DNA from 3 places in the Cobetia sp. 10Alg 146 genome. Region 2 is predicted to be linked to each of the others. Evidence: predicted binding sites of a transcription regulator. Region 2 holds the regulator's gene; each other region holds the start of a gene.
What was found. Region 2 encodes PhoB, which activates phosphate uptake and scavenging genes when phosphate is short. Its sites were predicted from a motif close to TGTCATANNNNTGTCANA; they were not measured.
Positions count from the first base shown of each region.

Region 1 (4,091 bases), on a different contig from region 2:
CGCCTGTGAGCACGAGGAAGCGCTGTTCCACTACAGCATGCAATGGTTGCTGCATCGCACCGAGAAGGCACTCGACGAACTGCTCGCCAACCTGCCCAACCGTGCCCTGGCCACGACATTGCGCGTCGTCACGCTGCCGCGTGGTCGTCAGTTCGCCATGCCCAGGGACAGCCTGACCCGCGAGATCGCACGTGCCGTCTCCACCGACAGTGCACTGCGTACCAAGCTGACCGACAACACCTGGGACGCTCAGGACGAAGGCCAGAAGGACAATGCCCTCGCCCGCTACAACGCGCTGCTCAAGGATTACCCGCGTGCGGAGCCGATCTACAAGACGCTGGCCAAGGCCTACCACAAGGGCGAGATCCCGGCCGACGCACTGTCACCGGAAGCGCGCATCGAAGCGGCGGTCGAGGCCGGTATCCTGTCCGCTGAGGATGGCGACTTCATGCGCGTCTTCGAAGCCGAGGTACTCGACATGCTGACCGTCGACCACTTCGATTTCGACGCCTTCGTGCGCAAGCCGATGGCGAGTGACGGCACAGCCTCCAACCCACAGCAGGACGCCGCCTGATCACCGGCCGACGCCCGCGTGAGCGATGCAAGACCTGATCGCTGATCGCAGAACCAAAAAGGCCCCGCTCAGTGAGCGGGGCCTTTTTATTGGCAGGAGGCGCCATGCTTCGCGTCATCTCGATCTCAGATATGACGCGCGAAGTGCTCGAGATCACGCACGAAGGCGTTCTTGTAGGTCTCGAAGTCCTTCGGGCGCGCCTTGAAGGTGCGCTTGATGCGCTCGCGATCCAGACGCAGCGGCTCGTCCAGCGCCGCGAGAGTGCCGACACGCGCCGCCGGATTCATGCCGACCAGCTCACGCGGGCGATCGCCTTCGGCCTCGGCCTCCAGCCAGTCGTTGATCCCGGCGCGACGCAGCACGCTGACCAGCGAGCCGTCGGTGAGACGCACCTGCAGACGACCGTGATCCGCCAGCTGTGACACCAGCGCGATGCCGTGGTCATGGCCACGATGGACCGGCGGCGTCGCCCACAGGGCAAGATTCAGCCCGCGCGCATTCTCGTCGAGCACCAACAGGGCGGCGGAGTGGATGCGCTCGGCATCGTCCACCAGCGCGAACAGGCGAGCGGTCTCGTTCTCGAACCAGACACCTCGGACACCGGCATAGCTCACCAGCGCATCCAGCCCCCCCTCGCGGCCATGCACTTCGGCACACAGCATCGCCAGACACGCATCGCGCCGGGCACCGGCACTCACTTCCACCACTTTCATCGCATTCTCCGCCACAGGCATTTTCAGCGCGCAAGACTAGCACACTCGCCGGATGATCGCCTGATCCACCGCGCCCCGTGCAGGGCCGACGGTAGTTACCCGCACATGAACATCCAACCGTCATAAAGTTGTAAGGAAAGCCTTCTAGAGTCGTCTACGCTTTTCGGACGATCATCATAAGAACAAAAAGATGTTCGCTTGATCGTTCGCCATCGATCGACAGCAGTCAGCCTGCGCGACTCCCACAAGGCTGACCAGGGACCCTCTCAGGAGCTCGACCATGCGCCGCCCTACCCATCACGCAATGCTCAACACCCGTGGCACCCGTCATCTTGCCAGCCTCGCGCTGGCAGTCGGTTTCGCGACCGCTTCCGCCAGTGCCCTGGCCGCCACCGAAGTCGAGTGGTGGCACGCCATGGGGGGCGGACTTGGCAAGAAGGTCGACGAGATCGCGGCCGACTTCAATGCAAGTCAGGATGAATTCGTCGTCAAGCCGGTCTTCAAGGGCAACTACTCCGAGACCATGACGTCCGCCATTGCCGCCTTCCGGGCCGGCAAGGGCCCGGACATCGTGCAGATCTTCGAGGTCGGCACCGCCACCATGATGAGCGCCAAGGGTGCCATCATGCCGGCCCATCAGCTGATGGCGGACTATGCACCGTCAGAAGGCGCGAGTTTCGATCCGAAGGCCTACCTGTCTTCCGTCACCGGCTACTACACCGACACCGAAGGCAAGATGCTGTCGATGCCGTTCAACTCCTCCACCCCGGTCACCTATTACAACAAGGACATGCTGGCCAAGGCCGGTGTCGAATCCGTGCCGGCCACCTGGCAGGAGCTGGGTGATGCCCTCAAGAAGGTCGTCGATTCCGGCGCGGGCAGCTGTGGCCTGACGACCACCTGGCCGTCCTGGGTGATGCTGGAGAACTTCTCGGCACGCAATGACGTACCCTTCGCCAGCCAGGCCAATGGCTTCGCCGGCACCGATACCCGCCTTGAATTCAACAAGACCGCCGTGGTCGACCACATCCAGCGCCTCGACGACTGGCAGGCCGACAAGCGCTTCGTGTTCGGCGGTCGCTTCGATGACGCGGCGCCGAAGTTCTACTCCGGTGAGTGCGCGATGATGATGGGCTCCTCCGCCAGCTATGCCGGCGTCAAGGAAAGCGCCAAGGGCTTCGAGTTCGGCGTGGCACCGCTGCCCTACGACAGCGACGCGATCGAGACGCCGCAGAACTCCATCATCGGCGGCGCGTCACTGTGGGTGCTGTCCGGCCACAGCGATGAGGAATACCAGGGCGTCGCCAAGTTCTTCCAGTACCTCTCCAGGCCCGAAGTCCAGGCCGACTGGCACCAGTTCACCGGTTACCTGCCGATCACCACCGCCGCGGCGGAGCTGACACGTGAGCAGGGCTTCTACGCCGAGAATCCGGGCACTGACGTCGCCATCACCCAGATGACCTCCGTGACCCCGACCGAGAACTCCAAGGGCCTGCGTCTGGGCAACATGGTGCAGATACGTGACGTGATCAACGAAGAGCTCGAGAAGATCTTCGCTGGCAAGGAAAGCGTGCAGGACGGTCTCGATCAGGCTGTCGAGCGCGGCAACAAGCTGCTGGAGAAGTTCGAGCGCGCCAACGGCTGAACACCGCCACACCATGGTGGGCCGCCTGGGCGGCCCACCATGCCTGGATGCCAGAGAGCGGAAAGCGCACCCGAAACCGGTGCCCTTTCCCTTCTCTCCCGGCTTGATGGCGCATGGTCGGCCGAATCCACGCCGACCATGCGCACACGACTGACGTGATCAGTCCCTCTTCCTTGCGAGACCTCTGCTGCATGGCCCATTTCAATCGACATCCCTTCACGCCGTGGATCCTGCTGGCCCCCCAGCTGATCATCGTCGGCGTGTTCTTCTTCTGGCCGGCCCTGCAGGCCATCGAACAGGCTTTCTATATCGAGGATGCCTTCGGGCTTTCACGTGAATTTGCCGGACTTGCCAACTTCCTCGCGGTCCTCGGCGAAGCCGAATATCTGGAGACCCTGTGGACGACGGTCTACTTCTCGTTTGCCGTCGCCTTCGGCGCCATGGCACTCGCCCTTGGGCTGGCCGTGCTGGCAGACCGCGTGCTGCGTGGCGCCAGCACCTACAAGACCTTCCTCATCTGGCCCTATGCCGTCGCACCTGCCGTGGCCGGCGTCCTGTGGCTGTTCCTGTTCGACCCGACGCTCGGCATCCTGCCGGAACTGCTGTCCGCCATCGGCATCGACTGGAATCACAACCTCAACGGCAACCAGGCCATGCTGCTGGTGGTACTGGCCTCGATCTGGAAACAGATGAGCTACAACTTCGTGTTCTTCCTCGCAGGTCTCCAGGCGATCCCCAAGAGCCTGCTGGAAGCGGCCGCTATGGATCGCGCCGGCCCCTGGCGACGTTTCTGGACCATCACCTTCCCGCTGCTCTCCCCGACCAGTTTCTTTCTGCTGGTGATGAACGTGGTCTACGCCTTCTTCGAGACCTTCGGCACCATCGATGCCACCACCTCGGGTGGTCCGGGCGGCTCGACGCGCACCCTGGTCTACAAGGTGTATGAAGACGGTTTCGTCGGTCAGGATCTGGGGTCGAGTGCCGCCCAGTCGGTGTTGTTGATGGTCATCGTCGGCGTGCTGACGCTGATCCAGTTCAAGTATGTCGAGAAGAAGGTGCAGTACTGATGCGCTACAACCGTCCCGGGCTTGATATCGCAAGCCATGCGCTCTTGATCGTCGGCTGCGCGCTGTTCTTCCTGCCGGTGTGGATCGCCTTC
Region 1 covers NZ_JARWKT010000002.1:636,668-640,758, forward strand. The annotation lists gene QD172_RS05740 (acyl-CoA dehydrogenase) at 1-574, shown strand, start outside; gene QD172_RS05745 (hypothetical protein) at 700-1,287, opposite strand; gene ugpB (sn-glycerol-3-phosphate ABC transporter substrate-binding protein UgpB) at 1,592-2,932, shown strand; gene ugpA (sn-glycerol-3-phosphate ABC transporter permease UgpA) at 3,124-3,999, shown strand; gene ugpE (sn-glycerol-3-phosphate ABC transporter permease UgpE) at 3,999-4,091, shown strand, end outside.
Region 1: a site for PhoB is predicted at 1,406-1,423, ahead of ugpB (sn-glycerol-3-phosphate ABC transporter substrate-binding protein UgpB). Genes of this name have one in related genera too.

Region 2 (4,091 bases):
CGTCGCGCAGCGGCGTTCCACCGGGAAATGACAACGGAAGCGTGCGCCCTCGCCGGGCAGGCTGTCGATCTCCAGGCGGCCCTGATGGCGGATCAGCACATGCTTGACGATGGCCAGCCCCAGCCCGGTGCCACCAGTGGCGGTGCTGCGTCCCTTGTCGATGCGATAGAAGCGCTCCGTCAGGCGCGGTAGATGCACGGGATCAATGCCGTCACCGTCATCCTCCACCTCGACCATCACGCCCTCGCTGGTGCTCTGGCAGCGCAGCGTGATGTGGCAGTCTTCCGGCGTGTAACGCACCGCATTGAAAACCAGATTCGAGATCGCGCTTCTCAGCTCCTGCTCCTCACCCATCAGGGCCAGTCCGGGCTCGACCTCCACCGTGATGACATGCCGCTCCTTCGAGAGGCCTTCGGCATCTTCCCGGATACGCGTCAGCAGCTGCGCCATGTCGATGCGACGTCCTTCGCCCGACAGCTCGTCGGTCTCCAGGCGCGACAGGGTCAGCAGATCCTCGACGAGGTGCTGCATGCGGTCGGTCTGACTCTGCATCTGTCCCAGGCCACGCTGCCAGCGCGGGGGCAGGTCATCGGCATAGTCGGAATAGGTCTCGAGGTAGCCGGCCAGTACCGTCAGCGGCGTGCGCAGCTCATGGGAGACATTGGCCACGAAATCGCGGCGCATTTCCTCGAGACGGTAGAGACGGGTGACATCGCGCACCATCACCAGGCGCTCGTTGTCACCGAACAGGGTGATGGAGATCTGCAGGGTCAGGTTGTCGGAGAGCGGCGATTGCAGGGTCAGCGGCTCACGATAGGCCAGACGATTGAAGTAATCGATGAACACGGGGTCACGCAGATAGTTGGTGACGTGCTGGCCGCGGTCGTGACTGGCCTTGAGGCCGATCAACTGCTCGGCAGCGCTGTTCCACCACTCCATGTCGCCGTGGTTGTCGAGCATCACCAGGCCATCGCGCATCGCTTCCGAGGATTCCTGGATGCGATTGAGGATGCTGCGCAGTCGCTCCTGTGCCTGACGCTGACCCTTCTGGTAGCGATACAGACGATCGAGCAGATCCCCCCAGACGCCATCGCCGGGCGGCGGCTCTTCATGGGGGTTGGTGATCAGCCAGGTGTAGAGGCTCTTGAGATGCTTGAGATGGACGAACAGGTACAGCGCCAGCCCCAGCGCCAGGCCCCAGCCCAGCAGGCCGAGCAGTCCGCCGACCAGCCCGAAGCCGCCCGCCAGATAGCCCAGCCGCCATAGCTCGTTCGTCCAGTAGCGCATCCGCGTCTCAGGCCTGGGCGCTGAAGCGATAACCGGTACCGCGGACGGTCTGGATCAAGTGCTGATGCCCCTCGCCCAGCGCCTTGCGCAGACGACGAATGTGCACGTCCACGGTGCGCTCCTCGACATAGACATTGCCGCCCCAGACCTGATCCAGCAGCTGGCTGCGGGTGTAGGCGCGCTCCTGATGGGTCATGAAGAACTGCAGCAGGCGGTATTCGGTGGGGCCGACCTCCAGGGAGTTGCCGTGTGCGGTCACGCGGTGGCTGGCGGGGTCGAGCATCAGACCCTCGACTTCCACCGACTCCTCGACGCCCTTGGGCGTGGTGCGGCGCAGCACGGCCTTGAGGCGTGCCACCAGCTCGCGTGGCGAGAAGGGCTTGGTGATGTAATCGTCCGCCCCGGCCTCGAGCCCCTGGATCTTGTTGTCTTCCTCGCCCTTGGCGGTGAGCAGGATGATCGGCAGCTCCGCGGTGGTCTCGTCACGCTTGAGGCGGCGCGCCAGTTCCAGCCCGCTGGTGCCGGGCATCATCCAGTCCAGCAACAGCAGATCGGGCTTTTCATCGACGACGATGGCGTGGGCGTCCTGGGCATTGTCGGCCTCCAGCACGCGGTAATCCGCCATTTCCAGGGCGACGGCGATCATCTCGCGTATCGAGGATTCGTCGTCGACAATCAGTACGGTCTTGGAGCTCATCGCTAGATCCCATGCAGCAGTCGGCGCACGCGCCAGAATGACAAGTCGATGACGATTACAACCTGCTTATATGACAGTGAGATGACAATCGCCAGCTTGGCAGCTTGCCGCCCGGCTTGCCAGCGAGTCCCTCAACTCTCTCAAGGCGTGAATGTCACGCCTCGCCGCACGAGGAAGGTCGCTGGCAGACCGGATGAGGACTCGGGCCCGTTGGCCGGAAAGAGGGGTCAGGCAGCTGGCCAGGTCGCCAGCGCGATGCCCGCGAAGATCAGCAGGCCGGACCAGTGGTTGTTGAGAAATGCCTGGAAGCAGGGGCCACGCTCCCGCTCGCGAATCAGGCGCTGCTGCCAGACGAAGGTCACGGCCGCCGCGGCCAGCCCCAGCCAGTAGAAGATGCCCAGCGCCAGGTGCAGGCCGATGCCGATCAACACCGCCAGCATGCCCAGCTGCAGCAGACCGATCATCAGCTTGTCGGCGCGGCCGAACAGGACGGCGGTGGACTTGATGCCGACCTTGAGATCGTCATTGCGATCGACCATCGCATAGGCGGTGTCGTAGGCCACCGTCCACATCAGGTTGGCCGCGAACAGCCACCAGCCATAGGTCGGCACCTCCTCAAGCGTCGCCGCGAAGGCCATCGGAATCGCCCAGCCGAAGGCGGCACCCAGCACCACCTGCGGCAGATGATGGAAGCGCTTCATGAACGGATAGCTGGCCGCCAGCAGCACGGCGACGATCGACAGCAGCACCGTGGTCAGGTTGGTGAAGCACACCAGCACGAAGGCGGCCGCGACCAGCACACCGAACAGGGTCAGCGCCTCGCGCTCCGTGATGCGTCCTGAGGTCAGCGGGCGATCCCGGGTGCGTTCGACATGCTTGTCCCAGTGGCGATCCGCGTAGTCGTTGATCACGCAGCCGGCGGCACGCATCAGATAGACGCCAGCCACGAAGATCAGCAGCGTATCGCGGTCCGGTAGCCCATCGGCCGCCAGCCACAGGGCCCAGAGGGTCGGCCACATCAGCAGCCAGGTGCCGATGGGGCGGTCCAGACGAGTCAGGGCGAGGTAATCGGCCAGTTTGGACGGGCGGGAAGCGGATGACGCTGACATCAGGACTCCTGATCGAACGGCAGTGGGGAATCAGAGTTCCAGAGCGTGCTGGAACCGAGGGGTGAAACCTTCCTGGACCAGTACCCGGAAGCGACCGTGCGAGAACATCGAGCGGCGCATCCACAGGCTGGCGGTGCGTGCCAGCGGCTGCGTGCTGGCAAGTCTCAGTGGCGCCCGGCTGACATCGATGGCGCTGCGGGTCAGGTCAGGCTGGCGGAACAGCCAATGGCCCAGCGAGCCTTCGCCGAGCGTCGAAAGACGGTGGCCATGGGCCAGGTCCAGCGCCGCCAGCGAGCGCGCGATCACCCAGGGCTCATCGCCATGACACAGGGCCACTTCGCGCCGCCAGACATGGCGTCGTGGCGCGATACCCAGCATCCGCGCCTCATCCCGCCGGGCAGGGCCGGTGTCCTGCAGCAGCAGGCGCACGCGCAGCCCCTGACCATCGAGCATGCGCATGGCGTGATCGAGACGCTGGGTCAGCGAGTCGCTGGAGGACAGCCATGGCCACCAGCCGGCCGGCATGACGCCTTGCAGGCTCGCGGCGGGCTGCCAGTGGCGGCGGACCGCCGAGTCCATCGCTCTCTGGTGAGCGCAGGGAGTGCTGAGTTCCGAGCGAGACATGGCCCGGATGGCGATCTTGCCGGCAAACGCTGCCGAGTGGGAGTGACAGACCACGATGAATTCCCTGTCAGGATGACAAGTGGCGAGTCTAGCACGCCCGAACCGCAAGGCCTGCAGCGTGAGCATGCCCGCGCCAGTGGCAGGCTGGTATGCTGGGGCCCGACTACCCTCTTTTCCTCTCGGATCGATCTCAGGAGATGGCGCCATGCGCGACCCTCGTACCCTTGTCATCATCGGCACCGGCATGGCCGGCATTGGCCTGGCGCGTGCCCTGCGTTCGCGTGACAAGGACAGTCGACTGATCCTGGTCAGTCAGGACAGTGGCCACGATTACGCCAAGCCTCTGCTGTCCACCGCCTTTGCCAAGGGCATGA
Region 2 covers NZ_JARWKT010000005.1:81,105-85,195, reverse strand. The annotation lists gene phoR (phosphate regulon sensor histidine kinase PhoR) at 1-1,287, opposite strand, end outside; gene phoB (phosphate regulon transcriptional regulator PhoB) at 1,295-1,984, opposite strand; gene ubiA (4-hydroxybenzoate octaprenyltransferase) at 2,212-3,093, opposite strand; gene QD172_RS10395 (chorismate lyase) at 3,124-3,843, opposite strand; gene QD172_RS10390 (FAD-dependent oxidoreductase) at 3,923-4,091, shown strand, end outside.

Region 3 (4,091 bases), on a different contig from region 2:
GTTCACCACTGTGCTGGGCCAGGTCGACATCTGCCTCGATATCACTTCGACCGGGCATGGCAGCGATCAATTCGTCGCTGTCGTGCTCGCTGGGTCGCTGTCGACGTATCCAGTCGATGGCGATGTTGCGGGTCATGGTGCCGAGCCAGGTCATCGGGCGGGCGCGGCCGGCGTCATACTGGCCGGCGGCGGCCCATACCCGGATGTAGACCTGCTGAAGACAATCCTGCGCGGATGCCTCATGTCTCAAGATACGCAGCAACTGAGCGTATAGATGCGCACTGGTTGCGCGATAAAGTCGATCCAGTGCCTTGGCATCCTGCCGGGCACATCCCGACAGATACTCTATCAGTGCATCATTTCGGGAATCCTGCATGTATGCATTCCAAGCTGTGGGCGCGGTGTCAGGCACCGCTGGACGAATGCGCGTTGCCGATCATGTCGTTCGACAACCAAAGGTTATACTGATGCCACTCCGGGCTGATAGTCCTTCTTTATACGTGCAGGCAACGGTTTGTTGCCCGATCACGCTTGCGTGCGACGTTTCGTAGTGCAAGGATAGAGTCATCGACGCTTCATCGTCATCACTGGACACCGGCCCGACCCATGAATCAATCCTCAAGCTCCCGCCTTCGCACTGCCGCTGCCTGCCCTTCGGGTCAGCTGGCGTCGGCTGCGTGTGCGGCTGGCTATTGGTATTGGTTTACACAGGGGCGCGCCTGAGGTTACGGCGTGCCTGTCTCGTACGGGCTGCCACCACCTTGAAGAACCCCCGGTCGCAGCCACGACCGGGGGTTCTTGCGTTTGGGCCCGGCAATCTCTCAGGACGAGAGAGGCGTGCCACCCTAACGTGCCAACGATGATTGCAGCATGAATGACTGGAGGAATGACCATGCGTACCACGATCCCGACTACCCGCTTCTCTTTCGCTTCCGCTCGGGTCGTGCATGGTTATTGGCGCTGGCGATTTAGCGGCGTCCTGCCTCTTTCCGCTGTCACCGCGGGGCAGGGCGAGCAACACCGGGGTGACGATTCGCGAAGTCCCTGTCTGTCAGAGTGAATATTGCGTGATGAAGCCGAAGCTTCGTCACAGGAGAGAAGACCATGAACGCCAGCCTTGAACGCGTGTTGACGAATGACCCGCACACAGCCGATACCACTGTCGACACCATGACCGCCGAGACCACCCCCGTGACCCGCTTCGATGCCGCCCAGACACCGACCACTCCCGGACGCATCAGCCGTGAAGCCCTGCCCAGCGCCAGCGAATTGCGCGCGCAGCTGCCGGTGGATGCTGACCTGGCCGGCCAGATTCGCCAGCACCGCGCTGAGATCAACGCGATTCTTGCCGGGGAGGATGATCGTCTGCTGGTGGTAGTCGGCCCGTGTTCCATCCATGATCTCAAGGCCGCGCGTGAATACGCCCAGCGCTTGGCGGTGATCGAGCCGCAGGTCAGTGATCGCCTCAAGCTGGTGATGCGCGTCTATGTCGAGAAGCCGCGCACGACGGTGGGCTGGAAGGGACTGGCCTATGATCCGCATCTGGATGGCAGTGATGACATGGCCAGCGGCCTGCGTCAGGCGCGCGAGCTGATGCGCGAGATCAATCAGCTGGGCCTGCCGGTGGCGACGGAGCTGCTGCAGCCCCTGACGGCCGCCTACCTGGAAGACCTGCTCGGCTGGGCGGCCATCGGGGCACGCACCACCGAGTCACAGATCCACCGCGAGATGGCCTCCGGCCTTGGCTGCGCCGTAGGCTTCAAGAATGGAACCGATGGTGGGGTCGAGGTCGCCGTGCAGGCGATCGGTGCGGCAGCTCATGGGCATCGTCACTTCGGCATGGATGACAGCGGGCGCCCGGCGCTGATCGAGACCGCGGGCAATCCCCACACCCACGTGGTGCTGCGGGGCGGCCATGGTCAGCCCAACTACGATGCAGACTCGGTGGCCGCCTGCCGGCGAGAGCTGGAAGGGGCCGGTCTGACACCGCGACTGATGGTCGACTGCAGTCATGCCAACTCGCGCAAGGACCACCGTCGTCAGAGCGAAGTGATGCTGGATGTGCTCTCCCAGCGTCTGGCCGGTGATGACGCCTTGATCGGCGTGATGCTGGAAAGCCATCTCAACGAGGGCAAGCAGGCATTGCCGGCAGCGGACAAGCTCTCGCAGCTGCGCCATGGCGTTTCCGTGACCGATGCCTGTCTCGGGTGGGAGACGACGGAGCATCTGCTGAGTCTGGCGGCAGAGCGTCTGCGAGACGCCTGACCCAGACACCACCCTGCTGGTGAAGCCCTCTTTCCTCACGGCTGACGGAGCAGGTCTCGCGCTTTTGAATTCCCCGCGTCCGATGGTCATGCGACCGTCGGGCGCTGTCGTTTGCATGAGGCGTATCGTTCGCGTCATACGACTGTCATTTGGTTCGCGTATCACTCTTGTTGCCCTTGGCGGCCCCACAGGGGCCAGGCCTGAAAAGAACAACCCGCAACCTGACTACGGGGAAGCAGCATGAGCAAGGAAATTGAAGATCATCGCCTACTGAATGCCAGTCACAACGAGACATTCTCTTCCATCATCGACAAGCACCTTTCCCGTCGTCGCGTGTTGCAGGGTGGTCTGGGCATGGCGGCTGCCAGCATGCTGGGCGGCTTCGGGCTGGCGGGCCTGAGCGGTGCGGCCAATGCCGACAGCGGCAAGACCACAGGGACTCCGGCGAAGACACCGCTGGCGCTGGCCTTCGAGTCCATCAAGGGCTCTCGCACGGATGCCTTCGTGGTACCTGCAGGGTATACCGCCCATGTCCTGGCACCGTGGGGCACTCCGCTCAACGACAAGGCACCGCAGTGGAGTGAATCGCTGGCGATGACGCCGGAGGCCCAGCTCAACAGCATCGGCATGCATCACGACGGCATGCACAACTTCGCGCTGAGCGAAGACACCGCCTCCAGCAATTTCCTGCTGGTGATGAACAATGAGTACATCGATCAGGATGCCCTGTGGGCGCCCAAGGGCGGCGCGACCAATGCGGAGTCCGGCAAGCGCCCGGCCGATGAAGTGCGTACCGAGATCAACGCCCACGGCGTGACCGTCGTCGAAGTCAAGAAGGATGCCGGCGGCAAGTGGGATGTGGTGAGCAACTCCGGCTACAACCGTCGCTATACCAGCGCCAGCGAGATGGTGTTGAGTGGCCCGGTGGCAGGCAGTGATTACGTCAAGACTGCCTTCTCTCCGGATGGCACGCGCACGCGTGGTACCAACAACAACTGCGCCAACGGCTATACCCCCTGGGGCACCTACCTGACCTGTGAGGAGAACTGGCCGGGGTACTTCGTCAAGCGCAGTGATCGTCAGAGCGATGATGATCGCATCGGCATCGAGACCGAGCGTGGCCGCTACGGCTGGGAAACCGCCGCGGGAGATGCCAGCGAAGTCGATGGCGAATTCGCGCGCTTCGACAATACGCCGACGGCGGACAGTGCCGACAAGGATTATCGCAATGAGCCACGTACCTTCGGCTACATCGTCGAGATCGACCCCTACACCGGTGAGAAGGCCGTCAAGCGCACCGCGCTGGGACGTTTCCGCCATGAAGGTTGCTGGCCGGGCAAGCTGGTCGAAGGCGAGCCGGTGGTGTTCTATTCAGGCCATGACTCGCGCAACGAATACATCTACAAGTTCGTCTCCGATGCCAGATGGGAGGCCGCCGATGCGCACGTGCCGGGAGCCGACAAGAATCGCCTGGCGATCGGTGACAAGTATCTGGACAAGGGCACGTTGTATGTTGCCCAGTTCTCCGCCGACGGCACTGGCAAGTGGCTGAAGCTGACGCCGGACGCCGTGACCAGGGATGGCCGGACGCTGGCCGCTGCACTGGGCCTGGCGGCCGATGATCTGGCCGGTGTCATCATCCATACCGCGGACGCGGCGGATCTGATGGGCGCCACGCCGATGGACCGCCCGGAGTGGGGTGCCGTCGACCCGGCTTCCGGTGAGGTCTACATGACACTGACCAACAACTCCAAGCGCACCGAAGAGGGTACCGCGGCGGCCTTCACCAATGACGGCAAGGCCATCGAGGAGCCGGGAGTCGGTTA
Region 3 covers NZ_JARWKT010000007.1:131,485-135,575, reverse strand. The annotation lists gene QD172_RS13355 (sigma-70 family RNA polymerase sigma factor) at 1-376, opposite strand, end outside; gene QD172_RS13350 (3-deoxy-7-phosphoheptulonate synthase) at 1,105-2,265, shown strand; gene QD172_RS13345 (PhoX family phosphatase) at 2,506-4,091, shown strand, end outside.
Region 3: a site for PhoB is predicted at 2,398-2,415, ahead of QD172_RS13345 (PhoX family phosphatase). Genes of this name have one in related genera too.